Regions from separate parts of the Dietzia sp. ANT_WB102 genome, predicted to be linked through region 1. Evidence: predicted binding sites of a transcription regulator. Region 1 holds the regulator's gene; the other holds the start of a gene.
The links. Region 1 encodes LexA, which represses DNA repair genes until DNA is damaged. Its sites were predicted from a motif close to CGAACANNTGTTCG; they were not measured.
Positions count from the first base shown of each region.

Region 2: a site for LexA is predicted at 5,459-5,472, ahead of FQ137_RS00130 (HNH endonuclease signature motif containing protein). Genes of this name have one in related genera too.

Region 1 is NZ_VOBA01000001.1:2,242,250-2,250,594, reverse strand. Features, by position in the region: gene hrpA (ATP-dependent RNA helicase HrpA) at 1-1,941, shown strand, start outside; gene nrdR (transcriptional regulator NrdR) at 1,952-2,407, opposite strand; gene FQ137_RS10345 (hypothetical protein) at 2,515-2,955, opposite strand; gene lexA (transcriptional repressor LexA) at 3,145-3,855, shown strand; gene hflX (GTPase HflX) at 3,896-5,344, opposite strand; gene dapF (diaminopimelate epimerase) at 5,398-6,288, opposite strand; gene FQ137_RS10325 (malate synthase G) at 6,408-8,345, shown strand, end outside.
Region 2 is NZ_VOBA01000001.1:22,928-31,272, forward strand. Features, by position in the region: gene FQ137_RS00105 (hypothetical protein) at 1-63, shown strand, start outside; gene FQ137_RS00110 (ferredoxin--NADP reductase) at 161-1,222, shown strand; gene FQ137_RS00115 (zinc ribbon domain-containing protein YjdM) at 1,379-1,744, shown strand; gene dmpG (4-hydroxy-2-oxovalerate aldolase) at 1,765-2,829, opposite strand; gene FQ137_RS00125 (acetaldehyde dehydrogenase (acetylating)) at 2,835-3,752, opposite strand; gene FQ137_RS00130 (HNH endonuclease signature motif containing protein) at 3,840-5,393, opposite strand; gene FQ137_RS00135 (IclR family transcriptional regulator) at 5,519-6,277, shown strand; gene FQ137_RS00140 (hemerythrin domain-containing protein) at 6,274-6,771, opposite strand; gene FQ137_RS00145 (DUF2249 domain-containing protein) at 6,784-7,065, opposite strand; gene FQ137_RS00150 (metalloregulator ArsR/SmtB family transcription factor) at 7,182-7,838, shown strand; gene FQ137_RS00155 (2-keto-4-pentenoate hydratase) at 7,897-8,345, opposite strand, start outside.

The DNA.
Region 1 (8,345 bases):
TTCCCCGGGTCGGACCTGGCCAAGAAGCCGCCGCGCTGGGTCATGGCATCGGAGCTCGTCGAGACGTCCCGATTGTGGGCCCGCGACGTCGCCAGGATCGATCCGGGATGGATCGAGCACATCGGGAGCCATCTCATCCGCACCCACTATTCCGAACCACACTGGTCGGACGCCCAGGGCACGGCGATGGCCTACGAGAAAGTGATGCTGCTGGGATTGACGGTCGTGGAAGCTCGGCGGATCCTGCTCTCCCGGGTCGACGCACCCCTCGCTCGCGAGATGCTCGTCCGCCACGGGATCGTGGAGAGACGCCTGCCCACTCGTGTCCCGGTGATTCGCGAGAACGCCGAGGCGGTGGAGCAGGCCCGTGAGCTGGAGACGCGGAGCCGCCGCCGCGACCTGGTGATCGACGACGACGCCCTGGTGGACTTCTATCTCGAGCGGCTTCCGGAGGACATCACCTCCGGGCGGCACCTGGAGTCCTGGTGGAAGAAGCATGGCCACCGAGATCCGGACGCGATCCGCCTGACAGCCGAGGATATCCGCACCTCAGAGGCGGCGCCGGACGCCACTGACTTCCCCCCGTTCTGGCGCCAGGGAAACTTGAGTTTCGAACTGCGCTACGCGTTCGACCCGGGCGTCGCCGCAGATGGGATCACGGTGCGCATCCCACTTCCGCAGCTCTCTTCGGTCACGACCGCCGGATTCGAATGGCTGGTGCCCGGGTTGCGGGAAGAGCTCTACACGGAGATGCTGCGCACCCTCCCGAAGTATCTGCGTCGTCTGTGTTCTCCGCCCGCGGAGTTCGCGCGGCTCTTGGCGGACGACGTCTCGCCCCGGTCCGCTCCGTTGTCAGTGGCGCTCGCACGGGCACTGTCTGCTCGGATCGGCACGACGGTCGATCCGCGCGAGTTCGATCAGGCCCAGTTGCCCGATCACCTCCGGATACGTTTCGAAGTGGTTGACGGCGAGGAGGTCGTAGCGTCTGGGACTGATCTCGCACTGCTGAGAACCCAAATGGTCGACAAGGTCCGTGCCACCCTCAGTGCTCGTCTCGTTCCGGACGATGGGCCTTACCGTGAGTGGACCGCCGACACCATAGGTGATCTCGAACCGTCCGTCACGGGCGTGGTTGACGGCGTTGAAGTCACTGTCTATCCGGCCCTGCGTGTCGGCGCGGAGGGCATCCACGTGGTGGCGTGTGCGACGGAGAAGGAGCGCCGATCCGCGCAGGCATCCGCGGTTCTCACCCTGATCTCGTCCGGACTCGTCTCAGCGTCGTCGATATTACGTGGTCGCCAGGTACAGCAGCGGCTCGCACTGACGCAGTACCCGTATGGCGGGATGGAGGCGCTGGTCTCCGACGCTTCGCTCGCGGCGTGCGGCCGGATCATTGCCCGCCGCAGGGGCGAGCCGGTTCTGACTGTCGCGGAGTTCGTCGAGTTGAAGGCCACCGCGAGGAGCGAGGTGCCCGGTGCAGTCGCCGCCGCGATCTCGTCCGCGGTGCCCGCGCTGGTTGCTGCGCAGTCGGTCATGCGCGGTCTGTCCGAGTCACCGGCCGACATCGCCGACGCGATACTCCCTTCTCTGGACTTCCTGGTAGGTCGGGGTTTCCTCGTCCGCCATCCGGTCGAGGTGCTTCCTCACCTGGAGCGACATGTGCAAGCCGTCGGCATCCGGCTGGAGCTCGCAGAGAAGTCTCCCGCACGCCACACGGAGCTCACTGCGAAGCTGAACCGATCCGAGGCAGTGGTGGAGGAGGCATGCGGGGCGTTGCGCAAGCGGCCGGGCGGAGCCCGGGTGATACGGGACCTGCGCTGGCTTCTCGCCGAATATCGGGTGGGCCTGTTCGCGCAATCACTCGGCACAGCCCGCCCGGTGTCAGCCGAACGGATCGATAAGGCGGTGGCGTCGGCGCTCGCGCCGCGGTCGTCCCGGTGACGTCGGTGGACTATCGGCTCGCGCGGCGCTCGCGGAGGGCGATGATTTCTCGTTCGAAGTCGTCGGCCGAGCTGAACTGCTTGTACACCGATGCGAAACGCAAGTAGGCGACTTCGTCCAGATCCTGGAGAGGGCCCAGGATCGCAAGGCCGATCTCATGGGCGGGGACCTCAGACACGCCGCCTGCGCGGACGGCGTCCTCGACCTGCTGTGCAAGGCGACGAAGGGCGTCCTCGTCCACCGAGCGACCCTGACATGCGCGCCGAACCCCGCGCACCACCTTGTCCCGGCTGAACGCCTCGGTGACCCCGTTGCGTTTGAGGACCGTCAGTAGAGGCGTCTCCAGCGTCGTGAATCGGTGGCCGCACTGGGGGCATTCACGTCGACGTCGGATCGCTTGACCCTCGTCGACCGATCGTGAATCGATCACCCGGGAGTCCTCGTGGTGGCATGTCGGGCAGTACATTCCCGTGGGCCCCTTCGTCGACCGGAATTCACGCGTCCCAGATCGTGCGACGGGATGCGGGACGGCAGACCACCGTCCCCGCTCATTCTAGGAGGCCTTACGGCCGGTCACGCGTAGGCGGGTCCGCCGAGGAACGCCACCGCGAGAAGCATGATGATGCCGAATGCGATCCCGCAGGCCAGCAGGGCCCAGGCAGGCACATCATCGACAACCCCCACGGGTGCAGGCGCTGCGATGTGGCACGCACGGACGTGATCAGTTGCTGCAGGGCGGACGAGCACCCGGCGTCCCGGAGCCACCGACATGACCGAGGCGGGCCGCGCGGTGCCCCTGGGCTTGACAAGAATCTCCGTGCGGGCGGAGATGTCGGTGGGGCGACGCGCCTCCGGGCCGGTCGCGGTGCGACGCGGCGCGTGACCGAAGCGCACGGGGGCCGGCTCGGCATCCGGACGGACTGCTCGTGTGGCCTTTCCCCGATGGTCATCGGGACAGACCTCGGTCCACTGCACGATCGGACGTGTGTCTGGCTGCATCTCCAAAACGGACATGGTGGCTCCCTACTCGATACGGTGTGCGAATCCGTATTCGCACACCCGTATGTCTGCATCAGTACATCTGTTCGAATTCGAACTCACCTAGAGTTGTATCACGCCGCTCGGACACGGTCATCATTCCGCGAGAGAAATTTCGAACACTTGTGTGGCGTGACGCATCCGTTGGCGTTAGGGTGTACACAGATGATGACGTCGAACATCCATTCGCCGAAGGGACCACACAACATGCCAAAGCCCGACTTCGAAACACTGACACCCCGACAGAAGAGCGTGCTGCTCCATATCCATGACACCGTCAAGGAGCGTGGTTATCCCCCGAGTATCCGGGAGATCGGTGACGCGGTCGGATTGCAGTCCACCTCGTCCGTGGCCCATCAGCTTCGGACGTTGGAGAAGAAGGGCTTCCTGACGCGGGACCCTCACAAGCCGCGCGCGGTCGACGTGCATGGTGTACCCGGACAGAAGTCTCGGGGACGCCGGTCACCGGCTGCGGAGCCCCAGCGGCCCGGCGGCGCGGTGGAACCCGTTTACGTCCCGGTGCTCGGCCGGATCGCAGCGGGTGGACCCATCCTCGCGGAGCAAGCCGTCGAAGAGATTTTCCCTCTGCCGTCGGATCTGGTCGGTTCCGGTGAACTGTTCATGCTGAGGGTTGTCGGTGAGTCGATGATCGATGCTGCGATCTGCGATGGAGATTACGTGGTGGTGCGGCGGCAGAACGTGGCCGACAACGGCGAGATCGTCGCGGCCATGATCGACGGGGAGGCGACGGTCAAAACGTTCCGCAACGACTCCAACGGTGTCTGGTTGTTGCCCCACAACCCGTCATTCAGCCCAATTCCGGGTGAGCATGCGACGATCCTCGGCAAAGTCGTAACGGTTTTCCGGAAGCTCTGATTTCGTATCCGGCGACCGCCGCCCCTCCCCCAGTTGGGAGTCAGGTGGCGCCGTCGTGCGAGCCACCTGCCGAGAATTCGGCAAGTTCTCCTGCCAAGGAGATAGGAAGTCGAACTACGATCTGGGTGCCGTCTTGGGTGTGTGCCTCCTCGAGCACCGCTCCCTCGGCGTGGACCCGTGAGACCACGTCACCGCGTGTGTAAGGGATGTCCAAGGTCACCTCGGTGTCTCCCGAAGCGATGATCTGCATAATCCGTTCGAGGAGTTCGTCCATGCCCTGCCCGGTGACCGCTGAGACGAACACCGCGTCGGGCAATGCGTGGTGCAGTTCGGCGAGCACTACCGGATCCGCAGTGTCCACCTTGTTGATCACGAGTAATTCTCGAGGTTGTTCTGCGTTTTGTTCCTCCACGACCTCATTAATCACCTTGCGCACAGCCTCGATCTGGCGAAGGGGGAATGCATCCGAGCCGTCCACAACGTGGAGCAACAACTCTGAGTCCACGACCTCCTCCAGCGTGGACCTGAAGGCCTCGACCAACTGGGTCGGCAGGTGTCGGACGAAACCCACCGTGTCGGTGAACACGACCGATCGGCCATCGGGCAATTCGGCCCGTCTGGTCGTCGGGTCGAGCGTCGCGAACAACGCGTTCTGCACCAGCACGCCGGCGCCGGTAATACGGTTCAGTAGGCTGGATTTGCCGGCATTCGTGTAACCGGCGATCGCTATGGAGGGCACAGTCGTAGCCCGTCGACGATGCCGTTTGGTGTCGCGAGCCTGCTTCATACCCTTGATCTCGCGTCGCAGACGGGCCATGCGCTCGCGGATCCGGCGTCGGTCGGTCTCGATCTTGGTCTCGCCCGGACCGCGCAGTCCCACACCGCCGTTGGTCCCGGCCCGTCCACCGGCCTGACGAGAAAGAGACTCGCCCCAACCGCGCAGTCGGGGCAGCATGTATTCCATCTGGGCGAGGGTCACCTGCGCCTTGCCCTCGCGGCTGGTGGCGTGCTGCGCAAAAATGTCGAGAATCAGGGCGGTGCGGTCGATGACCTTGACGTTGACTGCCTTTTCCAGCGCGAGCAGCTGTCCGGGAGTGAGCTCGCCGTCGCAGATGACGGTGTCCGCGCCGGTCGCGGCGATTACGTCCTTGAGAACGCTGACTTTGCCCGAGCCGATGTACGTGGCGGCGTCCGGCTTGTCGCGTCGCTGGATCAGGGCGTCGCACACTTCAGAGCCCGCGGTCTCAGCGAGTTGAGCGAGTTCAGCCATGGCGGCGTCTGCCTGCGCGGCGGACCCTTCGGTCCAGACGCCCACGAGTACCACTCGTTCCAGTCGGAGCTGGCGGTATTCGGCGTCGTTGATGTCCTGTAGTTCGGTTGATAGACCCGCCACCCGGCGCAGCGAGGATCTCTCCTCGAGCTGGAGCTCTCCGATGGATGGATCAAAGTCGCGTGTCGGCCGCTCAGGGGCCGTGTAATCAGTAGTCATTCCATTTCATTGTCTCATATTTGGGCCTCGTGTGTACGGAGCGGAGCGGTGTGCTATTGGGTTGTCCAATAACGACCGTCTGCGACGAGCGCCGATGGCCCGGCGAGCCAGGATCCCGCGTCGCGCAAAGTGACCTGGACCTCGCCGCCGGGCACCACCACGACGACATCGCCGGACGTCTCGCCCGCGTCGGCGAGCGCAGCCACAGCCGTCGCAACGATTCCGGTACCGCACGACATGGTTTCCCCCGCGCCCCTCTCGTGGACGCGCATAGAAACTCGGCCGTCCACAATCGGAGTGGCGATCTCGACGTTGACGCCGTCGGGAAAGAAATTCCGATCGAACAACGGGGCCTGATCGACTCTCATCGTGGCGAGGTTCTCCGAGTCGAGACCCGGTACTACACAGGCCAGGTGCGGATTTCCCATGTCGACTGCCAAACCTGCGAAGGTGCGCCCCCCGATCTCCGCCGATGACAACCCGAGCAACCGCGGTTGTCCCATGTCCACCTTCACCAGGGCGCCACTTCCCGAGTGGGAGACGATCTCGGCCGGTCGCGGTCCCGAGCGTGTTCCGACCCGGATCGAGCCGGGCTGCGCTCGGCCGGTCATCACGAGCGCGTGGGCGAAGACGCGGACCCCATTGCCACACATCTCCGCGATGGATCCGTCCGCGTTCCGGTAGTCCATGAACCAGTCCGAACGATCGACACCGTCAGGTAGAGCCGCGACCACGCCCCGGTCCAGTAGAGCCCCGGCAGTGGCAACCCTCAGGACTCCGTCGGCGCCGATGCCACCACGTCGATCGCACAGCGAACGCACTAGCGACTCGTCGAGGTCGAGCTCAGCGTGATCGTCCGGGAGGATCACGAAATCGTTGAGGGTGCCGTGGCCCTTGAGGAAGGCGATACCGTCGGACTGCGAGGCCTGGCACGTCAAAGTCATGGCGAAATCCTACCCGCCTCAAGAGGTAGTTCCGCACCGTGGAAAACCCGGATGATCCCCGACGGAGTGCAGACTAGAGTCGCTCAGGAGAACGGTCCCCTACCTCTAGGAGTGCATCGATGTCCGAACGCATCACCGTCGGCGGAATCCAGGTCGACGAGGTCCTCTACGACTTCGTCAACACCGAGGCAATCCCGGGCACCGGGGTCGACCCCGACGCGTTCTGGGCGGGCGCCTCCGAGATCTTCACCGAACTCGCCCCCCGGAACCGCGAGTTGCTCCAGACTCGCGACGATTTGCAGTCCAAGATTGACGCCTGGCACCTCGAGAACCCCGCGCCGATCGACCCGAGCGAGTACAAGTCGTTCCTGCAGGAGATCGGCTACCTAGTGCCCGAGCCCGAGTCGGTCTCGGTCATCACGGAGAACGTCGATGCGGAGATCGCCACGGTCGCCGGTCCTCAGCTCGTCGTGCCTATCACGAATGCTCGTTTCGCCATCAACGCCGGCAACGCCCGGTGGGGGTCGCTTTACGACGCGCTCTACGGGACAGATGCCATCCCGGAGACCGACGGCGCCGAGCAGGGGAAGTCCTACAACAAGGTGCGAGGCGACAAGGTGATCGCATGGGCCCGTGAGTTCCTCGACGACGCCGCCCCCTTAGCCTCCGGAAGCCATGTCGGCTCGACCGGCTACGCCGTCGTCGATGGAGCCCTACAGGTCACTGTTGCCGACGGGTCGACGACCGGACTGGCGGACGAGGAGAAGTTCGTGGGCTATCTTGGCGATGCCTCGATGCCGTCCTCTGTCCTGCTGCGCAACAACGGCCTGCATGTCGAGATCCAGATTGACCCGGACTCCCCCATCGGCGCGACCGACGCCGCCGGCGTCAAGGATGTCGTTCTCGAGTCCGCCGTCTCCACCATCATGGACTTCGAGGATTCCGTCGCTGCCGTCGACGCCGAGGACAAGACCCACGGTTACCGCAATTGGTTGGGCCTGATGAAGGGCAATCTGTCCGAGGAGATCACCAAGGGCGATAAGACCTTCACGCGAGTCCTCAACGATGACCGCGTCTTCACCGCTCCCGACGGCTCTGGCGAGGTCCGCCTCCACGGCCGTTCAATGCTGTTCGTCCGCAACGTCGGCCACCTCATGACGAACCCCGCAGTTCTGGACGCCGAGGGCAATGAGATGCCCGAGGGCATTCTGGACGCGCTCATTACCTCGCTCGCGGGGATGCACGGGATCGCGGAGGGTAACGAGCGACGGAACAGCCGTTCAGGCTCGATTTACATCGTCAAGCCCAAGCAGCACGGACCGGCGGAGGTTGCTTTCACGACAGAGCTGTTCGGTCGAGTCGAGAAGCTCCTCGGGCTCCCGGCCAACACCCTGAAGGTGGGCATTATGGACGAGGAGCGGCGCACGTCGGTGAACCTCGCGGCCTGCATCGCCGAGGCGACCCAGCGGGTCGTGTTCATCAACACCGGATTTCTCGACCGGACGGGTGACGAGATCCACACCTCGATGGAGGCTGGGCCGATGATCCGCAAGGGTGAGATGAAGTCCGCCCGGTGGATGAACGCCTACGAGGACTTCAACGTCGACACCGGACTCGCGTGCGGCCTGCGTGGCCGTGCCCAGATCGGCAAGGGAATGTGGGCCAAGACCGACCTCATGGCGGAGATGCTGGCAGAGAAGATCGGCCAGCCCAAGGCCGGTGCCAATACTGCCTGGGTGCCCTCACCGACCGGTGCGACGCTTCATGCAACCCATTACCACCGGGTCAACGTGCTGACCCGCCAGGAGGAACTTCTCGCCGGCGGCCCCCGCGCGAGTGTCGACGATATCCTCACCGTTCCGCTCGCCCCGAGCACCGATTGGTCTGAAGCGGAGAAGAAGGAGGAAGTCGACAACTCGTGCCAGACCATCCTCGGCTACGTGGTCCGGTGGGTCGAGCAGGGAATCGGCGTCTCGAAGGTCCCTGACATCCATGACGTCAACCTGATGGAGGACCGCGCCACCCTGCGTATTTCCTCGCAGCTGTTGGCGAACTGG
Region 2 (8,345 bases), 2.2 Mb from region 1:
GCCGAGGGCGTGGATCCGGCCGACGACGAGCACATGGTGAACCCGCTCTTCGTCCCCGAGTGAGACCCGCCCCCGACTGAGAAGCAACCCTCCAGGATGTGCACTGCACATCCTGGAGCGCCCCCTGCCCGTGCGTATCCAAGCGATAGGCTCCCGATTCATGACCGAAACACCCCAGCTCGGCTCCTTCGTGCGCGAGCTCACGATCGCCGAGGTGATCGAGGAGACCGCCGACGCGAAGTCGATCGTCTTCGACATCCCCGCCGACGGGGAGGATGACTTCCGGTACACCCCCGGACAGTTCCTCACTCTGCGCATCCCTAGCGAGGAGACAGGGTCCGTGGCGCGCTGCTACTCCCTGTCGAGCTCCCCCACCGAGGACGCCCAGCTCAAGGTGACCGTCAAGCGCACGATCGACGGGTACGGGTCGAATTGGATGTGCGACAACGCCGAAGCCGGCATGCGCATGCACGTGCTGGCCCCGTCTGGCATCTTCACGCCCAAGAACCTCGACCAGGACTTCATCCTCCTGGCCGCCGGGTCGGGCGTGACGCCGGTGATGTCGATCCTCAAATCGGCTCTCGCGCAGGGCACCGGGCACATCGTCATGGTGTACGCGAACCGCGACGAGAACTCAGTCATCTTCAAGGACGAACTGCAGACTCTTCAGCGGGAAAACCCCGACCGCCTCACCGTCCTGCACTGGCTGGAGTCGGTCTCCGGTATCCCCACCGCGGAGATGATCGGCAATCTCCTCCAGCCCGTCGCCGCCAAGCGGCACTCCTACATCTGCGGCCCGGCACCGTTCATGGAGACCGTCAAGGACGGGCTCCGTCGGTCCGGCGCCGACATGCACCTCATCCACACCGAGGTGTTCTCCTCGATCGAAGGTGACCCGTTCGCCGAGATCGTCATCGACGACTCCCCCGGTGACGACGGCGAAGGCCCCGCCACCGCGATCGTCGAGCTCGACGACGAGGTCCACGAAGTCTCCTGGCCCCGCAACACCCCGCTGCTCGACGTCCTGCTCTCCAAGGGCATCAAGGCACCGTTCTCATGCCGTAAGGGCGAATGCTCGGCGTGTGCCTGCATCCTCAAGTCCGGTGAGGTCGAGATGATCCACAACGGGATCCTCGACCCGGAAGAGGTCGACGAGGGCTACGTCCTGAGCTGCCAACTCCTCCCCAAGACGGACCGCGTCGAGGTGTCGTACTCGGAGTGACCTGAACGCTGACGCACTCCACGGCTCACCGTCAGCGTCGTCGTCGACGTGTTCCCGTCGACACCCAGGGCACCGCAACGTCGTCGCCGCGTCTCGCCACGGAGCCACGCTCGAACCGGTGGCGGCATGCGTACTCGACGACGCTAGGGTCGAGCCATGAGCCAGTCGAGTCTCCCTTCGTGCCCCGAATGCGCCTCCGAGTACACCTACGAGATGCCGCCGCTGCTCGTGTGCCCCGAGTGCGCACACGAATGGTCACCCGAGAACGCGACAGACCCCGCGGCCGATGACGGCGCGGGGTCTGCGGAGATCCGGGACGCCGTCGGCACTGTTCTGGCCGACGGCGACACTGTAGTGGTGATCAAGGATCTCAAGGTAAAGGGTGGGTCCGGCCCGATCAAGGTGGGCACCAAGGTGCGCAACATCCGGCTGGTCGACGGGCCTGGTGACCACGACATCGACTGCAAGATCGATGGATTCGGCTCCATGCACCTCAAGTCGAGCGTGGTCAGGAAGGCCTGACCGGGCCGGCCCTACCCGGCTCAGGCGTTGGCCTGCTCCTTCTGGATCTCCAATGCGATGTCGATCAGCTGATCCTCCTGCCCGCCCACGAGGCGGCGCTCCCCAGCGCGGATGAGGATTTCGGACGAAGGCACGTTGTACCGCTGCGCGTGTCCCTCGGCGTGCTTGAGGAACGACGAGTAGCAGCCGGCATAGCCGAGCATCATGGCCTGGCGGTCGACCACACACTCGCTCGGCATGAGCGGACGCACCACATCCTCTGCCGCGTCGGCGATCTTGAAGAAGTCGATTCCGGTGGTGATGCCGAGCTTGTCGCAGCAGCCCACGAGCGCCTCGACCGGGGTATTCCCGGCGCCCGCACCGAAGCGGCGGGTAGAGCCGTCGATCTGCTGGGCGCCCGCCCGGATAGCCATGATCGAGTTGCCCACGCCGATATCGAGGTTCTCGTGGCCGTGGAATCCGACCTGTGCGTCGTTGCCGAGTTCGGCGACGAGCGCTGAGACGCGGTCGGAAACCTGGTCCATGACGAGGGCGCCAGCCGAGTCGACGATGTAGACGCACTGGCAGCCGGCGTCAGCCATGATCCGGGCCTGCTTGGCGAGCACCTCGGGTGGCTGGGTGTGGCTCATCATGAGGAATCCGACGGTCTCGAGTCCGAGGTCGCGTGCGTAACCGAAGTGCTGAATCGAGACGTCTGCCTCGGTGCAGTGGGTAGCTACGCGGCAGATCGACCCGCCGTTGTCGCGGGCTTTGAGGATGTCGTCCTTGATTCCGAGACCGGGCAGCGTGAGGAACGCGATCTTGGCCTGCTTGGCGGTCTCGGCAGCGACCTTGATCAGTTCCTGGTCGTACGACTTTGCAAAGCCGTAGTTGAATGACGCTCCGCCGAGCCCGTCACCGTGCGTGACCTCGATGACCGGGACGCCGGCGCCGTCGAGTGCCGCGACGACGTTCCGGACGTCCTCCACGGAGAACTGGTGACGCTTGTGGTGTGAGCCGTCGCGGAGCGAGGAATCGGTGATACGGATGTCGAGGTCGGCGCTGTAGGCGCGGGCCTGTGCGTTGAGCGGGTTGTTCATGTCCATGTCTGTCACACTCCGAGCTTGCTCTTGGCGATCTCCTCGCCGACCTTTGCGGCGGCGGCGGTCATGATGTCGAGGTTGCCCGCGTAAGGCGGCAGGAAGTCGCCTGCGCCTTCGACCTCGGCGAAGATCGCCACGCGGGCCATGCCCCCGGTGATCTCGGTGGGCGGGTCGAACTGCGGCTCCTGGAGCAGCCGGTATCCCGGCACATACGCCTGGATCTCCTTTTCGCGCTTACGGATCGCGGTGGTGATGAGGTCGTGGTCCGCGTCTTCCGGGATCGAGCAGAAGATGGTGTCGCGCATGATCATGGGAGGCTCGGCTGGGTTGAGGATGATGATCGCCTTGCCCTTCTTGGCGCCGCCGACCTTCTCGATGGCCATCCTGGTGGTCTCGGTGAACTCGTCGATGTTGGCGCGCGTTCCCGGGCCGGCGGACTCACTGGACACCGACGCGACAATCTCCGCGTAGTCGACCGGCACCACGGAGGAGACGGCATGCACCATAGGAATCGTGGCCTGGCCGCCGCACGTGACCATGTTGGTGTTGGGCGCGTCGAGATGTTCACGAAGGTTCGCTGGCGGGATCACCATGGGCCCGACCGCGGCGGGGGTCAGGTCGATGGCGACGATGCCTGCGGCCTCGTACTTGGGGGCGTACTCCTTGTGCACGTAGGCACTGGTCGCCTCGAACAGCAGGTCAGGCTTCTCGCCGCCAGCCTCAATCGAGGCGAGGAGCTCGTCTGCTCCGCCCGCCATGCAGGTCAGGCCGTGGTCAGCCGCACGCTTCATCCCTTCGGACTCGGCGTCGATGCCGATCATCCACTTCGGCTCGATGTACTCGCTGCGCTCGAGCTTGTACATGAGATCGGTGCCGATATTGCCGGACCCCACGATCGCGGCAGTGAGCTTGGTCTTCTGTGTCATGCAGACAGTCTGGCGGAGCGCGCCCTTAAGCCACAATCGAATGTTCCACTGAACGGCACATCCCGAGCCCTCCGTGTGGACGCAGCGTCACCACGCGGTGTGTGGCGCATCGCCTCGCGGTGGGCGGCTGTGGCGGTCGGTGCCGGGTGGGTTGGTGAGGTGGCCGTCGTCGGTGAGTAGTCGGTCGAGGTGTTGTTGCCATTGGTGGTCGAGGATCTGGTCGCGGGCCTGGGCGAGGGGTCCGTGGGGCGTGGTGCGGTGTTCGTGGCCGGTTTCGGTGATGATGGTCAACTCGCCCAGCGGGCCGGGTCGGTAGGCGCAGTGGCCGAAGGTTTTCTCGCGGTGGTGCGTGCGGCACAGGCACACCAGGTTCCATTCGGCGGTGGGCCCGCCCAGCTCGGGGCGGTGGTGATCGAAGGCGATGACGTGATCGATGTCGCAGTCATAGGCATCGACGGTGCAACCCGGGTGACGGCAGGTGCCGTCGCGTAGCCGGATCCGTTCGGCCAGCGCCGGGGCGATGTGGTACTTCAGGGCCGCGTCCGGGGCGTCCAGCACCCCGGGCTGGGGGTCGAGCAGTTCGAACCGCACTGTGGCGTCGCCTCCGGAGAGGAGTTCCTCGCATAGCCAGTCGAAGCTGGAGTAGGCGCCGGTGACGAACTGCACGCGGTTGGGCAGGCCCTGGGCGACGCTGGTGACGATCGAGATTCGGATCGGCTGCTCGGTGCCCCACGAGGCGCCCAACCGCGGCCGCCCGCCCCCGCCCCCGGCACCAGCGCTGTCGGTGGCGGGGTGGGTGGTGCCGGCGGCATTGGTGGGGTCTTCCGGATCGTGCAGGGCGTCGCCGATGTCAGTGGTGGCCGGGTCCCCGAGGGCACACAGGGCGTCGGCGCGCAATTGGTCACGGGTGCGGGGATGGCCGGCCTCGCAGGCGGCCCGGGCCGCGGCATCGATACGGCGGCGCAATTTCTCCGCATCACCCGACGGTAGCGAGGCCCACATGCTGGTCATGCCGTCGCGGGCGGGGCGAAACCGGACGGTGCGCTGCTCGACGGCATCGTGCACGGCATCCTCTGCCACCCGGGGGTCGTGGCGCTCCCTGGCGGCGTCGACCGCGGTGTCCAGGGCGGTCCGACTGGGCCGGTGCCCGCCATCCAGGGCGCGGGTCAGGGCGCCGACGACGTCGGATTCCACTGCTCCGACGATCGGGGCGGGCACTCCGGCCAGCCGGCAGGCCGCGTCGATGGCCAACTGCTCGGGCAGCAAGCCCCGCTCGACGGCGTTGCGCAGACGAGGCAACCGGCAATGGATCTGCACCCCGGCGCGCACCAGGCGCGCAGCGTGCCACCCGGTCAACGACATCGCCGCCGCCAAATGATCCCGAGCCCGATCGGCCGGATCGAGACGGGAATAGGCAGGACGACAATCACCGGCGCCGTCTTCACCGTGCGCGGCACGGTCCAGACGACGGAAACTCTCCACCAGCAGAAACGCCGCCCGCAGCCGGGTCGCCGCCGCGAGATTCTGCGCCACCGTGACCGACCGCGCTACCTCACTCAACGCCGCGGCGTCCAACGACTCCAACGGCTCCTCCACCGCGCGCAGCGCCCCAAGGATGGCCGACGTCGTCGTCGCACCCACCGACCTCACCCCCTCACGCCTGGTTCTATCGAATTCCTGTTCTAGTCTACCGAAGGTCCGAACATCGCACAAGTGTTCGATCAAAGCGCGCCTCGGAGGCCAGCCCGCGCGCTAGACTCGACCCCATGACCTCGCCACGCCCGTCCCCCGTCGACCGGGCCTTCGACATCCTGCGCGCCACGGCCGCGGGCAACGGACTGACGCTGAGCGAGCTCGCACGCGAGACAGGCCTGGCCAAGTCCACAACGCTCCGACTTCTCGCCGCCCTCGAGCGAAACGGGGCGGTGACTCGGATCGGGCAGCGCTATCGACTGGGGCCGCTGGTGCATGAGTTGGATCCGATTCCCGCGTCGCCCGCGTACGAGCGGATCCGGAGAGTACTCACGCCTTTTCTCGCGCATCTTTTTGAGGCCACCCGCGCGACCGTGCACCTGGCCACGCTGCACCGTGATGAGGTCATCTACCTCAACAAGCTGCACGGGCCGCGGCCGATCCCGTCGCCGTCTCGCATCGGGGGCGGGCTGCCCGCGTACTGCACCGGGGTGGGAAAGGCGATGCTGGCATTTGACGAGGACGCGGCCGAACGGGTCGCGCTGGGCCCGATGGTGGCGTGGACCGATACCACCCTGACCTCCGCTGACGCGCTGGCGGTGGAACTGGCGGAGATCCGACGCAGGCGGCGGGCGGTGGACCGCGCCGAGCTGACGCCCGGGCTGTACTGCGTTGCGGCGCCCGTGTTCGACGACGAGGACGGCACAGGCGGGAGCAGAGCGGTCGCGGCGCTGTCCGCAAGCGCCGGGGACTCCAACGCCCTTGCCCGGTTGGAGCCGCTGGTCACCCGCGTCGCGGTCGCCGCCGGCCGCGCGTTGGCCGAGGACCGCTAGGAGTCGCCCGGCGCCCGTCGTCCCGCCATCTCGCACGTCCAGCCCGACGGTGTCTCCCTTGTCGCGAGGGCAGCGGTGATCGTGCTGGCGATCTGGGTCGGGAGCTGCTGGTCACCGGCCGGGTAGACGATCCGCTCCTCTTTCGCGTTGTGCTGTTCCAGCACGTTCGCCAAACGCGGCCAATGACTGCTCGCGGTGGCGACGTCGTCACGGTCGAGCGCCTCGGTGATCGCGTCGAGCAGATCCCAGATCTCGCCGTGCTCCCGGAGCATCACGAGGACCGGAGCCATGAGGCCAGACGCCCTGACCACGGGGAAGTGATAGACCTCTTCGACATAGATGTGGTGGCGCAGTGCGCGCGCCGCGTCCTCGAACGCGGCCAGGTCGGCCGTAGGGCCGGCCAGCGATCCGGAAAACCGTTCGAAACCCTCGTCAATGCGGCGGTGGTCTCGCTCCAGCAGCTGCCCGACGGTGACGCCGGAGGTGTCTGTCATGACCGCGGTCCGCTACTTCCGCGTCAGCAGGAGCCGCCACACATCCGGCCCCTGTTGAAGGTAGCTGACCTCCAGCGCGTCGCCCTCGATCTCGGCGAGCTGCGCGAGCAGGGGCACGGGATTGTGCGGGGCGACCAGGACCATCGCGGCACCCAAACGGACCTGGCCGAACGCGCCGATCACGGCGCCGTGGCGAATCGCATGGGGGATGGCGCGGGCGTCGAGCTCCGGGAACTCAGTACGCGTCTCGCGGCCGGACCCCTCGGTGACATCCGTGACAGACAGTTCGTGCATGTCGGACCCCTTCGACGATGATGGAATCCATTAGATCACAATAGGCTTGTCATCAATCAGGGCGTCGCCACTGCCACGGACAACGCGACGTCACCACAACCGAGCCGGAGGTGGCGATGTCGAGCGATGCCGAGTCGACGAATGCGCGGGAATCAGCGGACACCCGGGACAAGGTTCTCGCGGCCATCCGCAGGGCCGCGACTCCCCCGACGGTCGACGAGATCGCCCGCCAGCTCGACCTGCACCACAACTCGGTACGGCTGCATGCCGCGGTGCTCCGGGACGCCGGCCTGATCACACAGGCCAGCCGCCCCGGCACCGGGCGCGGGCGGCCCCAAACCACCTACAGCACGAGCCCGCGCGGCGCGTGGACCGGACGACGCGATTACCGGCTACTGGCCTCGCTGCTGCTCTCTGAGCTTCACGCAACCGAGGGCGGACTGACCACCGAGGTCCGACGCGTGGGGCACGCATGGGGGCGCAGGCTCGCGGCTGGCGCCAGCGACGACGCCGGCCGGTCGGTGCCCAAGGCGCGCGAACGGGTCGTGACCGTCCTCGACGAGTTGGGGTTCGAGCCCACTACCGACCCTCGCGGCGACGACGTGGAGTTGCGCAACTGCCCCTTCCTGGAGCTGGTCGACCCAGACGACGGCCTGGTCTGCGCGATCCACGGCGGAATGCTCGATGGCCTGGTGGACGGCGGCGAGGCGACCGTTGACCTGCACCCGTTCACCTCGCCGCACGCGTGCACCGTCCGCATTCGCGCACGGTGACAATGTGCCCGGTGGCTGAGCGCCCGGTGGCTGAGCGCCCGGTGGCTGAGCGCCCCGGCTAGCGGAAGTCCATGGTGACGTCGCCGAGGCCCGCGAACTCGGCACGGAAGCTGTCGCCCGGTGTGGCGTCCATGGCGCGAATCGCGGTACCCGGGAGGATCACGTCACCCTTGCGCAGCCGGACACCGAACTTGGCGACAGTCGACGCGAGCCACCCCACCGAGTTGAGCGGGTTGCCGAGCACGGCGTCGGATCGCCCGGACGCGAGGAACTCACCGTTCTTGAACAGAGTCGCGTCGATGGCGGCGACGTCGATGTCGGCCAGCCGCACGCGGCCCTCGCCGACCACGTACCCACACGACGAGGCATTGTCCGCAATCGTGTCGGCCAGCGTGATCTTCCAGTCCCGGATACGGGAGTCGATCAACTCGATCGACGGGACGACCCACTCGATCGCCGCGGCCGCCTCCTCCTGGGAACAACCCTCCGGCGGGATGTCTGCGCCCA